2 regions of the Streptomyces sp. NPDC001568 genome follow, and region 1 is predicted to be linked to the other one. Evidence: riboswitches for the same ligand, from Rfam matches in the RefSeq annotation. Region 1 holds a riboswitch; the other holds the start of a gene.
The links. Region 1 has a riboswitch for cobalamin ahead of ACFY0I_RS06465 (CbtB-domain containing protein). Riboswitches for the same ligand answer to the same signal wherever they lie in the genome.
Positions count from the first base shown of each region.

Region 2: linked by a shared signal. The riboswitch ahead of ACFY0I_RS10475 (CoA-acylating methylmalonate-semialdehyde dehydrogenase) and the one ahead of ACFY0I_RS06465 (CbtB-domain containing protein) in region 1 are both predicted to bind cobalamin.

Region 1 is NZ_JBIAVF010000003.1:143,083-150,229, forward strand. It holds gene ACFY0I_RS06450 (aspartate aminotransferase family protein) at 1-1,073, shown strand, start outside; gene pucL (factor-independent urate hydroxylase) at 1,357-2,274, shown strand; gene ACFY0I_RS06460 (histidine phosphatase family protein) at 2,396-2,866, opposite strand; cobalamin riboswitch at 2,921-3,068, shown strand; gene ACFY0I_RS06465 (CbtB-domain containing protein) at 3,105-3,320, shown strand; gene ACFY0I_RS06470 (CbtA family protein) at 3,468-4,223, shown strand; gene ACFY0I_RS06475 (hypothetical protein) at 4,311-4,556, shown strand; gene ACFY0I_RS06480 (multicopper oxidase family protein) at 4,566-6,116, opposite strand; gene ACFY0I_RS06485 (PucR family transcriptional regulator) at 6,282-7,147, shown strand, end outside.
Region 2 is NZ_JBIAVF010000005.1:20,695-27,841, forward strand. It holds gene ACFY0I_RS10465 (N-acetylmuramoyl-L-alanine amidase) at 1-409, opposite strand, end outside; gene ACFY0I_RS10470 (cobalamin-binding protein) at 406-1,320, opposite strand; cobalamin riboswitch at 1,405-1,584, shown strand; gene ACFY0I_RS10475 (CoA-acylating methylmalonate-semialdehyde dehydrogenase) at 1,812-3,311, shown strand; gene ACFY0I_RS10480 (acyl-CoA dehydrogenase family protein) at 3,308-4,459, shown strand; gene ACFY0I_RS10485 (enoyl-CoA hydratase/isomerase family protein) at 4,456-5,529, shown strand; gene mmsB (3-hydroxyisobutyrate dehydrogenase) at 5,526-6,443, shown strand; gene ACFY0I_RS10495 (enoyl-CoA hydratase) at 6,440-7,147, shown strand, end outside.

The DNA of each region.
Region 1 (7,147 bases):
CGGAGGCGGCCCGGCTGATCGCCGAGCGCACACCCGGCGACCTCGACAAGATCTTCTTCACGAACGCGGGCGCCGAGGCGGTCGAGAACGCCGTACGGATGGCCCGGCTGCACACCGGCCGGCCCAAGGTGCTGTCCGCGTACCGCTCCTACCACGGCGCCACCTCCACCGCGATCAACCTGACCGGCGATGCCCGCCGCTTCGGCAACGACAGCGCGACCGCCGGAGTCGTGCACTTCTGGGGGCCCTTCCTGTACCGCTCGCCGTTCCACTCGGCGAACGAGACCGAGGAGAGCGAGCGCGCCCTGCGCCACCTGGAGGACACCATCGTCTTCGAGGGCCCGCAGTCGATCGCCGCGATCATCCTGGAGACCGTCGGCGGCGCTCCCGGCGTGCTCGTCCCCCCGCCCGGCTACCTCGCGGGCGTCCGCGCGCTCTGCGACCGCTACGGGATCGTGTTCATCCTCGACGAGATCATGGTCGGCTTCGGGCGGACCGGCAAGTGGTTCGCCGCCGACCACTGGGACGTCACCCCCGACCTGCTCTGCTTCGCCAAGGGCATCACCAGCGGCTACGTGCCGCTCGGCGGGGTGGCCATCTCCGCCGCCATCGCCGAGACCTTCGCCCGCCGGCCCTACCCGGGCGGTCTGACCTACTCGGGACACGTCCTGGCCTGCGCCGCAGCCGTCGCCACGGTCAACACGATGGTCGAGGAGGGCATCGTCGAGCAGTCCGCCCGGACCGGCTCGGAGCTGCTGGGTCCGGGCCTGCGGGCGTTGGCCGAGCGACACCCGTCGGTCGGCGAGGTCCGGGGCGCGGGCACCTTCTGGGCCCTGGAACTCGTCCGCGACCGGGAGACGCGCGAGCCGCTGGTCCCGTACAACGCCTCCGGCGGCGACAACGCTCCGATGACGGCGTTCGGGGCGGCCTGCAAGAAGGGCGGCCTGTGGCCGCTGATCGCCGGCAACCGCATCCACATCGCCCCGCCCTGCAACATCTCCGCCCAGGACGTGGCGAAGGGCCTCGCGATCCTCGACGAGGCGCTGACCGTGGCCGACGCGCACACCGCCTGACCTGCGAAATTGTAGGGTCGCCCAATCCGTGGGTGCTGGTGTTCGGATGATCCGTACGGTGGTTGAACCGTCGTACACATGCTGCAATCCGTGCAGGAACCGCAACGAGCGACACATTGCGGGCCCGAGCACCTACGGACCGGGATGCACGTCAGTCCCGGGGCGGCCCCTCGGGGCCGAACGGCGGGGAGCGGGACGTCCTTCAACGGGCGGGCGCTGGACGCCGGGCGTACGGGATCCAGAAAACCGGACTCCGTGTTCCCGAGACCCGAAGGAAGACAGCATGAGCAAGCACGTCCTGGCGCAGAACCAGTACGGCAAGGCCGAGAACCGCATCGTCAAGGTCACCCGCAAGGGCAGCGACGGTTCCTGGCACGAGATCCGCGACCTCAACGTCTCGGTCGCGCTCCAGGGTGAGTTCCGCGACGTCCACCTCACCGGCGACAACGCCAACTGCCTGCCGACCGACACCACCAAGAACACGGTGTACGCCTTCGGCAAGGAGCACGGCATCGCCTCCCCCGAGGCCTTCGGCATCCTGCTCGCCAAGCACTTCGTCTCCTCGCAGCAGCCGATCCGCGGGGCTCAGATCCGCATCGAGGAGTACGCCTGGGAGCGGATCCCGGTCCCGACGCGCAAGGAGCAGCACTCCTTCGTCCTCAAGGGCCAGGAAGTGCGCACCGCGCAGATCACCTACAGCGAGACCACCGGTCTCCAGGTCATCTCGGGCCTCAAGGACCTGACGGTGATGAACTCGACGAACTCCGAGTTCCACGGCTACATCAAGGACAAGTACACGACCCTCCAGGAGGCGTACGACCGCATCCTGGCGACCAAGGTCACCTCGCGCTGGGCGCACTCCGCACTGGCCGCCGACGACCCGGAGTACGACTGGGACCGGTCGTACAAGAAGGTCCGCAAGCACATGCTGGAAGCCTTCGCCGAGACCTACTCGTACTCGCTCCAGCAGACGCTGAACCAGATGGCCGAGCGGGTGCTCGACAACTGCCCGAAGGTCAACGAGGTCCGGCTGAACCTCCCCAACAAGCACCACTTCCTCGTCGACCTGGAGCCCTTCGGCCTCAAGAACGACAACGAGGTCTACTTCGCGGCGGACCGGATGTACGGCCTCATCGAGGGCACCATCCACCGTGACGGGGTGCAGCCGGTGATCGCGACGTCCGACTGGATCGTCGCCTAGGTCATCCGGCCGGCCGGGTCGTCGACCGGGCAGTGCCGTCGCAACGGCCCGGACCGCGTCGCGGGGTCCGGGCCGTCGTGCTGTCCCGGGCCGGGGCGCCGCCGCGGGCCGGGGCGCCGTCCTACGTGGGCTCCGCGTCCGGCGGCTCCGCCTCCGGCGCGCCCAGCAGCAGGTTCCAGCGGCCCGCGCGACCGCTGAGGGTGGTGACCGTCTCCGGTCGTACGTCGAGGCGCCAGAAGGTGGCCGGCGGCAGGTCCAGCGCCGCCACCACGACCGCCCGTACGACGGCCTGAGCGACCACCGCGCGGTGCGTCCCGGGGGCCAGGGCGGCCAGGTGATCGCCCGTACGGGCGATCAGCGCGGCCACCGACTCCCCGCCGCCCGGAGGGGCGTACTGCGGGTCGGTCAACCAGCGGCGGACGGCCTGCGGGTCCTCGGCGGCGACCTCGTCCAGGGTGCGGCCCGCCCACGCGCCGGTCGCGGGTCCGGCCAGGCCCGCGTGGCCGGGGCAGGGGTCCCCGTACCCGAACCGGGCCCGGCGGGCGTCGGGGTCGAGCGGCGGGGTGGTCAGGTGCAGGCGTACGGACGACATGGGGGGAGCGTAGGGCTCGCGGGCGGGGCGTGGGGCGGGGTGCGCGCGCCGTGGCGTTCGAGCCACCCGCGCGGTACGTTCTCGGACGACATGACGAAGGTACGACGGAAGCACGGTGAAATTCCGGCACGGTCGCGCCACTGTGAACCCCTCCCGCACGCCGGAAGGGGAAGTCAGACCCGCCGCCTTCGTCGCGAGCACCACTGACCGGGACGCGTGTTCCCCAGGAGGTTCTGCCATGGCCCACTCCGCCGTGCCCACGACGGCTCCCGCCGCCATCACCCCGATCTCCCTCTCCGCGCTGGCGCCCTGGGCCGTCTTCGCGGGCGTACTGACCCTGGTGCTGCTGTACTTCGTCGGCGTCGAGCAGGGCGCCACCGCCCTCTTCGAGGGCGAGACGATCCACGAATGGCTGCACGACGGGCGCCACCTCCTCGGCTTCCCCTGCCACTGAGCCCCGCCGACCGCTCGCCCGCACCGGCGCCGTCCGCTTCCGCGTCGCCGGCTTCCGCGTCGCCCCCACCCGCGTCGCCGGCTTCCGCGTCGCCCCCACCCGCGTCGCCGGCTTCCGCGTCGTCCGCACCCGCGCAAGGGAACCCAAGTGAACATCGTCTCCCCCCGTGTCCTGCTCGTCCGGGGCATGCTCGCCGGCCTGCTCGCCGGAGTCGCCGCCTTCCTCGTCGCCTACCTCCTCGGTGAGTCCAAGGTGGACGCGGCGATCGCCATCGAGGAGGCGGGCGCCGCCGTGGGCCACGACCACGGCGACGAGCCGCCGGTCAGCCGGGCCCTGCAGGCCACGGCGGGCCTGGGCACCGGCGTCCTGCTGTTCGCCGTCGCACTCGGCGGCATCGCCGCGCTCGTCTTCTGCTTCGCTCTCGGCCGCATCGGCCGCTTCGGCCCCCGGGCCACGGCCGCCCTGGTCACCGGCGCCCTCTTCGTCACCGTGACGCTGGTGCCGTTCCTCAAGTACCCCGCCAACCCGCCGGCCGTCGGGGACCCCGACACCGCCGCCCGACGCACCGCGCTCTACCTGCTGATGATCGCCCTGAGCGCGCTCCTCGCGGCGGGCGCGCTGCTCCTGGGGCGGCGCCTGGCACCCCGGCTCGGCAACTGGAACGCCTCGGTGGTCGGTTCGCTCGCCTTCGTCGCCGCCGTCGCCCTGGCGTACGTCCTGCTGCCCGGGATCAACGAGGTCCCGGAGGGCTTCCCGGCCGCGTTGATCTGGGAGTTCAGGCTGGCCTCGCTCGCCATCCAGACCACCCTGTGGGCCACTTTCGGCCTGGCCTTCGCTTTTCTGGTCGACCGCGCTATTGCCCCCGCCGCCGCTCCCAAGGAGGCTGTACAGCCAACGAGTTGAGGAAGTCACGCGTGACTCCCGTGGTGCGGTTGGTGCGACGGGGCGGAGAGTGCGCGTGCCGAGGGTGTTGAGGGTGGGAGCCGGGACATGCATACCGCGATCTGGGAGTGGCGGGGCTGGACCGGCGCCACGCCCTTCTGGCTGAACTCGTTACTCCTGCTCCTGGCCCCGTTCACGGCCGTCACCCTGCTCGCCCAGATCGGCGTCATCACCGTCCTGGCCGCTCTGGGCGGCCTCGCCCGCCAGCTCTGGTACGGCGACCACGGCCACTCCGCCATGCACCTCGCCGCCGCCCTCATGGGGGCGGCGGCCGTGGTTTTCGTCGTGCTGTGAGCCCCGCGGTCAGGGTCGGTGACCGTGCGCGCCCGCGCCGTGCGGGGCCCCCTGCGGGGTGCCCGCGGCTCCGCCCGGCTCCACGACCACGAACTGCCCCATCATCCCCTGGTCCTCGTGGTACAGCAGGTGGCAGTGGTACATGTACGGGGTGTCCGGGTCGGCCGCCCCGTCGAAGCGCATCGCGAGGCGCATCGTCGTTCCGGAGGGTACGAAAACGGTGTCCTTCGGCCCGCGCAGCGAGGGCGGCGGGGCCGCGCCGTTGACGTCGAGGACGCGGAACTGCACGTCGTGGACGTGGAAGTTGTGCGGCATCCCGTTGCCGTTGCGCACCGTCCACACCTCCGAGGTGCCGCGCGTGACCGTCTCGTCGACCCGTGCCATGTCCATCTTCCGGCCGTTGATGCCGGACATCCTCAGCTCGAAGAACCGGTGGCGCGCCGCGTCCTGCCCGGTCGGCAGTTCCGAGGGCGCGAGGGCCTGCGGCAGCGGGGGCGAGGGGCGCAGGACGGCCGCCGCCCGCAGCTCCAGTACGTCGAAGGAATCGTCACCGCCGCCGAACCGCTGGTTCCAGAAGTCCGGGCCGACGGCCGTCTCGAAGCTGCGCAGCACCGCCCGTTCGCCGGGCCGTACCCGTACGACGATCTCCGCGCGCTCCCCCGGGGACAGCCGGATCCGGTCGGTGGTGTGCGGGGCCTCCAGGAGGCCGCCGTCGGAGGCGATCCGGTGGACCTCGCGGCCGTCGGCGAAGCCGAAGTCGTACACGCGGGCGGTGGAGGCGTTCAGCAGGCGCAGCCGCACCAGTTCGTCCTTGACCTCCAGGTAGGGGTCCAAGGTGCCGTTGACCATCGTGCGGTCGCCGAGGAAGCCCGCGCTGCGCATCAGCTGGTGGCCGTGGTCCAAGCGGGTCCCGTCGAAGCGGACGTCCTGGACGATGACGGGGACGTCGTCGACGCCGTACGTCCTGGGCAGGGTCAGGGTCCGCGTCCGCTCGTCGTCGAGCAGGAACATGCCGGCCAGCCCGCGCTGGACGTGGGTCTCGGTCGCCCCGTGGGGGTGCGGGTGGTACCAGAGGGTGGCCGCCGGTTGGTCGACCGTCCACTGCGGGGACCAGGCGCCGCCCGCCGGGACCGTCTGGTGGGGACCGCCGTCCATCGCCGCGGGCAGGTGCATCCCGTGCCAGTGGACCGTGGACGCCTCCGGCAGCGTGTTGGATATCCGGACCCTGACCTTCTCGCCGCGCTCCGCCCGCAGCGTGGGGCCCAGGTAGCCGCCGTTGAAGCCCCAGGTCGGCGTTTTCCCGCCCGGCACGAAGTCCGTCTCCCCCGCCTGCATGCGCAGGTCGAAGACGCGGGTCCCGTCGGGCTCCACGGTCGAGGACGCCAACGGGGGCACGGCGAGGGCCCGGTGGAAGCCCGCGCCGACGGTGGAGATCCGGGCCCCCGTGTACAGCCAGGTGAACAGCGTCCCGACGGTCACGGCGAGGACGGCCACGATCGACGCGAGCACCAGCACGATCCGCTTCCAGCGCGGCATCCGCCGCTTCCCGGTCTTCGACATGCTCCTGACGCTACGAACGGCGCGGTGCGCCGGGCATCGGGGACGGCCCCCGGGCGGACCCGGAGCCGCCCCCGAGCCGTCCTCGGGGGAGGTGGGAACCGCCCTCGGGGACGTCCGCCGGGCGACGGGTGAGAATGGGTGCTTCGAGCGAACGCGGGGGCTGGTGTGACGTCAGGGCAGGACATACCCGAGGAGTACCTGAGCGGGTACGTACGGATCCTCGAAGGCGTCGCGGCGACCGGCCGCCGCCCCGGACGGGACGAGCTGGACGCCCGCCGGGCTCTGGGCGAGAAGGCCGCCGAAGCCGGCTACGGGCTGCGCGGCCTGGTCGGCGCCCACCTCGCCGCCACCCGGACGGTGCTGGGCGGCCGGCTCACCCCGGACCACCTGCTGGCGGCGGTGGAACAGACCGTCGACGCCTTCGCCGAAGGGCACGAGCGCGCACAGCGGCTGGCGATCCGCCAGGAGGAGGCCGCACGGCGCGAGTTCATCGACGACCTGCTGCTCGGACGCAGCGACCTCGGCCGGCTCAGCGAACGAGCCGCCCGCTTCGGACTGCACCTGGCGCACGAACACGCCGTCGCCGTCGCCCGGGGCTCCGAGGCGTACGAGGACACGGGCCCGGCGATCCGGCAGGTGGAACTGGCCCTGACCGGGCGGTTCGGCAACCGGACGTTCCTCCTCGCCACCAAGGACGGGATGCTGATCTGCGTGGCCCCGGGCGACCAGGACGACGTACTGACCCACTTCGCCAAGCAGGCCTACGCGACGGCCGGCACGCCCGGCCTCGTCGGGATCGGCCGGGCGCATCCGGGCGCGGGCGGCGTCGTCACCTCGTACGAGGAAGCCCTCGGCGCGCTCGACCTCGCGGACCGGCTCGACCTCGAAGGGCCGGTGCTGCGCTCGGCCGACCTGCTGGTCTTTCCGGTGCTGGCCCGGGACCGGGCCGCGATGGCCGATCTGGTGCTCAGTGTGCTGGGGCCGCTCCAGGCGGGCCGCGGCGGGGCCGGGCCCCTGCTGGAAACGCTCAC
Region 2 (7,147 bases), on a different contig from region 1:
CCCGGTGCCCGTAGATCTCGGAGGCCGGCGCGTCGTACTGGCGGCACACCCGGGCGCACAGGTCGGCGAGGACGGAGACTTGCGCCGGCGGAGGCTGAGCCTCTTGTCGGTCCCACCGACCATGTGCGGGCGGTGTCGGTGTTCCCTCCGCTACCTGTGACAGAGGCCGCGGTTTGGAGATCTGCGGAAGGAACCCTGACCAGCGCGGCTTCCAGGTCCAGCCCAAACGGTGGGCGGTGGAGCGCACCTTCTCGTGGCTCACGCCGGCCGGCTCCGAGGCGATCAACCGGACATCCCGTCCGAGTGGGGGGATGTCCTTCCAGGCCTCCGTATTCCTGGTGAGCACGGCGACAAAGAGGTACCGCCTCCGCCTCCGCCTTCGTCGGCCCCGCCCTCTCCGCCTCCTCACCCGAGTCGGAAGGCCTCCGCCGCCGTCACCGGCTCGCCCGCCCGGACCCCGTGCAGTACGTGCGCCAGCACCTCCGCGCCGCGCACGACGCGGGGACCGGGCCGGTTGAAGTACGCCGGCCCGTCCAGCACCCACACCTCGCCGGACCGCACCGCCGGCAGGTCCTCCCAGCCGGGCAGCGAGGTCAGCAGCTCCCGCTCGCGCAGGGTTCGCTGCGGATCGAAGCCGCAGGGCATGACCAGGACGACGTCCGGGCGGGCGGCCCGGACCGCCGCCCAGTCCATCGGCCGGGTGTGTTCGCCGGGGGCGGCGAGCAGCGCTTCGCCGCCCGCGTACCCGATCTGCTCGGGCACCCAGTGGCCGGCCGGCCAGAGCGGGTCGAGCCATTCGATCGCCACCACCCGGGGCCGCCGCCGCCCGGCCGTCCGCGCCCGTACGGTCTCCAGCCGGTCGGCGAGCGCCTCCCGCCGCTCCCGCGCGTGCTCCCGTACGCCGAGCAGCTCGCCCACCGTGACCAGGCAGTCCAGTACGTCGCCCAGCGTGCGCGGCTCCAGGCTGAGCACGCGGGGTCCACCGTCGAGCACGCGCACCGCCCGGGTGACCCCGGCGTAGGAGACGGCGCAGACGTCGCACAGGTCCTGGGTCAGGATCACGTCGGGGGCCAAAGCACCCAGTGCCCCGGTGTCGAGGGTGTAGAGCGAGGAGCCGCTGTGCGCGGCGCCGCCGACGGCGGCGGAGATCTCCCGGCTGCTCAGGGCGTCCGCCGAGAACTCGGCGGAGGTGACCACCGGCACGCCGGCCACGGCCCGTGGCGGCCAGTCGCATTCGTGCGTACGGCCCACCAGATCGGCGGTCAGGCCGAGCTCGGCGACGATGTCGGTGGCCGCGGGCAGCAGGGAGACGATGCGCATGACCCGACTGTAGGTCCCGCTCCGCAGGGCCCTTCACACCACCGCGCCGCGGCGGGGGTGGACTTACTAGGACGTCCAACTATATGTTCGTGACAAGCCCGCGGTGCAGGGAAGCCGGTGTGAATCCGGCGCGGTCCCGCCACTGTGACCGGGAAGTGCGTTCTTCAGCAGGTCAGGCCACTGACGGAATCCATCCGTCGGGAAGGTCGAAGAGCGCGCGATGATCCGGGAGCCAGGATACCGGCCGTGGGGTGTTCCGTGTTGTCCACGAGGATGGAGCAGACACGCATGGCACCGGTACGTGACCACGGCCCTGGTGATCCGGCGGAGTACCCGAACGGCGAGGCCCGGTCCTCGCGTTCGTGACTCGACGAGGGCCCCCGGTCCTCCCCTGTCCCGCGGCCGAACCCGCGGTGCGCGCACCCCGATCGGTGCCCACCGCCTCCGCGCCGCGCCTCCCTCGGATTCTCACCTGACGAGAGCAGGCTTCGATGGTCCGCGAACTCACCCATTTCATCGGCGGCAAGCACACCACCGGCACGTCCGGGCTCTTCGCCGACGTGTACGACCCCAACACCGGCGCGGTGCAGGCCAGGGTCCCCCTGGCCGGGCGCGCCGACACCGAGGCGGCGATCGCCAACGCCGAGGAGGCCCAGCTGGAGTGGGCGCAGTGGAACCCGCAGCGGCGCGCCCGCGTCCTGCTGCGCTTCCTCCAGCTGGTGGAGGGCGAACGGGACTCCCTCGCCCGGCTGTTGTCCTCCGAGCACGGCAAGACCGTCGCCGACGCACACGGCGATCTGCAACGCGGTCTGGAAGTCGTCGAGTTCGCCGCCGGTGTGCCGCACCTGCTCAAGGGCGAGTTCACCGACAACGCGGGTACCGGGATCGACGTGCACTCGCTGCGTTCCCCGCTGGGCGTGGTCGCCGGGATCACCCCCTTCAACTTCCCCGCGATGATTCCCCTTTGGCAGGCCGCGCCCGCCCTGGCCTGCGGAAACTCCTTCATCCTGAAGCCTTCCGAGCGGGACCCCTCCCTGCCGCTGCGGCTGGCCGAACTGTTCCTGGAGGCCGGACTGCCGCCCGGCGTGCTCAACGTGGTCAACGGCGGCAAGGAGGCCGTCGACACCCTTCTGGAGGACCCCCGCGTCCAGGCCCTGGGCTTCGTCGGGTCCACCCCGATCGCCGCGCACATCTACGCCACGGCCGCCGCGCACGGCAAGCGCGCCCAGTGCTTCGGCGGCGCCAAGAACCACATGATCATCATGCCGGACGCCGACCTCGACCAGGCCGTGGAGGCGCTCATCGGCGCGGGCTACGGTTCGGCCGGCGAGCGTTGCATGGCGATCGCCGTCGCCGTGCCCGTGGGCGAGGAGACCGCGAACGCCCTCGTGGCCAAGCTGACGGAACGCATCTCCACCCTGCGCGTGGGCCGTTCCGACGACCCCGAGGCCGACTTCGGACCGCTGGTCAGCCGGGACGCGCTCGACCGGGTCAACCGCTACGTCGGCATCGGAGCCACCGAGGGCGCCGAACTCGTCGTCGACGGACGCGGGTTCACCCTGTCCGGTCACGAGGACGGCTACTTCGCCGGCGCCACCCTCTTCGACCGGGTGACCCCGCAGATGCGGATCTACCGCGAGGAGATCTTCGGCCCGGTGCTCTCCGTCGTACGGGCCGCCGACTACGAGGAAGCCCTGCGGCTGCCCACCGAGCACCCGTACGGCAACGGCGTCGCGATCTTCACCCGCGACGGCGACACCGCACGCGACTTCACCCGGCGGGTGGGAGCGGGCATGGTCGGCGTCAACGTGCCGATCCCCGTCCCCGTGGCCTACCACACCTTCGGGGGCTGGAAGCGGTCCGGCTTCGGTGACCTGAACCAGCACGGACCCGACTCGATCCGCTTCTACACCCGCACCAAGACCGTCACCTCGCGCTGGCCCTCCGGGGCCAAGGAGGGCGCGAGCTTCACCATCCCGACGATGGGATGAGCGCCGTGACCACCCTCACGGAGGACCAGCTCGCGCTCGCCGACGTCACCCTCGACTTCGCCCGGGAGCACCTCGCACCGCACGCAGTCGCCTGGGACCGGGACAAGCACTTCCCCGTCGACGTCCTGCGCAGGGCGGCCGACCTCGGCCTCGGCGGGGTCTACGTCCGTGAGGAACACGGCGGTTCGGGCCTCAGCCGCAGCGACGGCGTCCTGGTCTTCGAGACGCTGGCCACGGGCTGCCCCTCCATCGCCGGCTACTTGTCCATCCACAACATGGTCGCCTGGATGGTCGACCGCTACGGGGACGACGTGCAGCGCCGCCGCTGGCTGCCCGGCCTCTGCACGGCGACGGCGCTGGGCAGTTACTGCCTGACCGAACCCGGAGCCGGCTCCGACGCGGGCGCCCTGCGCACCCGCGCCGACCGGGACGGCGATCACTACGTCCTGACCGGCGTCAAGCAGTTCATCTCCGGCGCCGGAGCGGCCGGGATCTACGTGGTCATGGCCCGGACCGGGGAGGCGGGGCCCCGCGGCATCTCGGCGTTCGTCGTCGAACGGGACGACCCCGGGGTGTCCTTCGGAGCCAACGAGCAGAAGATGGGCTGGAACGCCCAACCCACCCGGCAGGTGATCCTCGACGGGGTCCGCCTGGCGTCCGACCGACGGCTCGGCGCCGAGGGCGACGGGTTCCGCATCGCCATGAACGGCCTGAACGGCGGACGCCTCGGCATCGCCGCCTGCTCGCTGGGCGGCGCGCAGAGCGCCCTGGACCGCAGCCTGTCCTACCTCGCCGACCGGGAAGCCTTCGGATCCCGGTTGTTGGACGCGCAGGCGCTCCAGTTCCGGCTCGCGGACATGGCCACCGAGCTGGCCGCCGCCCGCGCGCTGCTCCGTACGGCCGCCCAGGCCCTCGACGCGGCCGACCCGAAGGCCGCGGAGCTGTGCGCGATGGCCAAGCGGTTCGCCACCGACACCGGCTTCGCCGTGGCCAACGAGGCACTCCAACTGCACGGCGGCTACGGCTACTTGAGCGAATACGGCATCGAGAAGATCGTCCGCGACCTCCGTGTGCACCAGATCCTGGAAGGAACCAACGAGATCATGCGCGTCATCGTCGCCCGCGGCCTGACGGAGACCCTGCGATGAGCGAAGCAGAAGAAGTCCTCGTCCGCAGGAAGGGGCGCTCCGGCCACCTCGTCCTCAACCGCCCCAAGGCCCTCAACGCGCTCAACCACGCCATGGTGCTGCGGATCGCGGACGCCCTGACCGCCTGGCGCGACGACCCGGCCGTGGAAACGGTGGTGATCTCAGGAGCGGGGGAACGGGGACTGTGCGCGGGTGGCGACATCCGCGCCATCTTCGAGGACGCCCGCGCCGGCGGCACCGCCTCGGCGGACTTCTGGCGCGACGAGTACCGGCTCAATGCCCTGATCGCCCGCTACCCGAAGCCCTACGTGGCCCTCATGGACGGCATCGTCATGGGCGGCGGCGTAGGCGTCTCGGCGCACGGCTCGGTCCGGATCGTGACCGAACGCTCCCGCATCGCCATGCCCGAGACCGGCATCGGTTTCGTTCCCGACGTCGGCGGCACCTACCTGCTCGCCCTGGCGCCCGGCGAGCTCGGCACCCACCTGGCCCTGACCGGTGCGCCCGTCGGCGCCGCCGACGCGCTGCTCTGCGGCCTCGCCGACCACTTCGTGGCCTCCGAACGGCTGGGCGCGCTGATGGAGGACCTCGCCGAGCAGCCCGTGCACGACGCCCTCGCCGCGCACGTGAGCCCGGCACCCGCCGGCGAACTGGCCGCCCACCGCGAGTGGATCGACCACTGCTACGCCGCCGACACGGTGGAGGAGGTCACGGCCCGTCTCCTCGCCGCGGGCGTCCCGGCGGCGAAGGAGGCCGCAGCCACCCTGGCCGCCAAGTCGCCCACGGCCCTGAAGGTCACCCTGGCGGCGCTGCGCCGGGCCCGCCGGCTCGGGCCGCTGGAACGGGTGCTGGAGCAGGAGTACCGGGTGTCCTGCGCGGCCCTGTCCTCGCCCGACCTCGTCGAGGGCATCCGGGCCCAGGTCATCGACAAGGACCGCGACCCCCGCTGGTCGCCCGCCCGCCTGTCCGAGGTGACGGAGGCCGACACGGCCCGGTACTTCGCCCCGCTGGGCGCCGATCGCGAACTGGCCCTCGCCACCACCGATTCCTTCCAGGAGGTGCCCTGGTGACCACCGTCATCGCATTCGTCGGCCTCGGCCACATGGGCGGCCCGATGGCCGCCAACCTCGTCGCGGCAGGCCACCGCGTACTCGGCTTCGACCTCGTCCCCGACGCCCTGGCCGCCGCGTCCGCCGCCGGCGTGGAGATCACGGACACCGCACGGGAGGCCGCCGGCGGGGCGGACGTGGTGATCACCATGCTGCCCGCGGGCCGCCACGTCCTCGCCCTCTACCGGGACGAGGGACTCCTCGCCGCCGCCGAACCCGGCACCCTGTTCATCGACTGCTCCACCATCGACGTCGCCGACGCCCGCGCCGCCCACGAGGCGGCCGCCGCCGCCGGACACCGGGCGCTCGACGCACCCGTGTCCGGCGGGGTGATGGGCGCCGAAGCGGCGACCCTCACCTTCATGGCGGGCGGCGCAGAGCCCGAGTTCGCCGAGGCCGAACCGCTGCTGGCGGCCATGGGCCGCAAGGCGGTGCACTGCGGAGGTCCCGGCGCCGGCCAGGCCGCGAAGATCTGCAACAACATGATCCTCGGGATCTCGATGATCGCGGTCAGCGAGGCCTTCGTCCTCGGCGAGAGCCTGGGCCTGTCCCACCAGGCGCTGTACGACGTCGCCTCCACCGCCTCCGGCCAGTGCTGGGCGCTCACCACCAACTGCCCCGTCCCCGGCCCCGTCCCGGCCAGCCCCGCCAACCGCGACTACCGACCCGGATTCGCCGCCCCGCTCATGGCCAAGGACCTCGGCCTCGCCGCCAACGCCCTGCGGGCCGGCGGCATCGAAGCCGGCCTCGGCCTGCGCGCGGCCGACATGTACGCGGCGTTCGCCGAAGCGAGCGGCGCCGCACAGGACTTCTCCGGCATCGTCCACGTCCTGCGGGACGCGGCGGCCGAAGCACCGAAGGGAACCACCCCGTGACCGAAGCCACCGACTACGAGACCATCCTGGTCGAACGCAAGGGCCGTACCGCCCTGATCACCCTCAACCGGCCGAAGGCGCTCAACGCCCTCAACCTCCGGGTGATGAACGAGGTCGTGGCCGCCACCACCGACCTCGACCGCGACCCGGACATCGGCTGCATCGTCCTCACCGGCTCCGCCAAGGCCTTCGCGGCGGGCGCCGACATCAAGGAGATGCAGCCGCAGGGGTACATGGACATGTACCTCACCGACTGGTTCACCGCCTGGGACCGCCTCGGCGACCTCCGCACCCCCACCGTCGCCGCCGTATCCGGCTACGCCCTGGGCGGCGGCTGCGAACTGGCCATGCTCTGCGACATCCTCCTCGCCGCCGACACCGCCGTCTTCGGCCAGCCCGAGATCAAACTCGGCGTGATCCCCGGCATCGGCGGCTCGCAGCGCCTCACCCGGGCCGTCGGCAAGGCGAAGGCGATGGAGCTCTGCCTGACGGGCCGGACCATGGACGCCGTCGAAGCCGAGCGGGCGGGCCTGGTCTCCCGCATCGTCGCGGCCGACGAGCTGATGGCCGAAGCCCTGGCCGTCGCCGAAACGGTCGCGGCCATGTCCGCGCCCGTCGCGATGATGGCCAAGGAGGCGGTCAACCGGGCCTTCGAGACCACCCTCGCCGAAGGCGTGCGCTTCGAACGCCGCCTGTTCCACGCC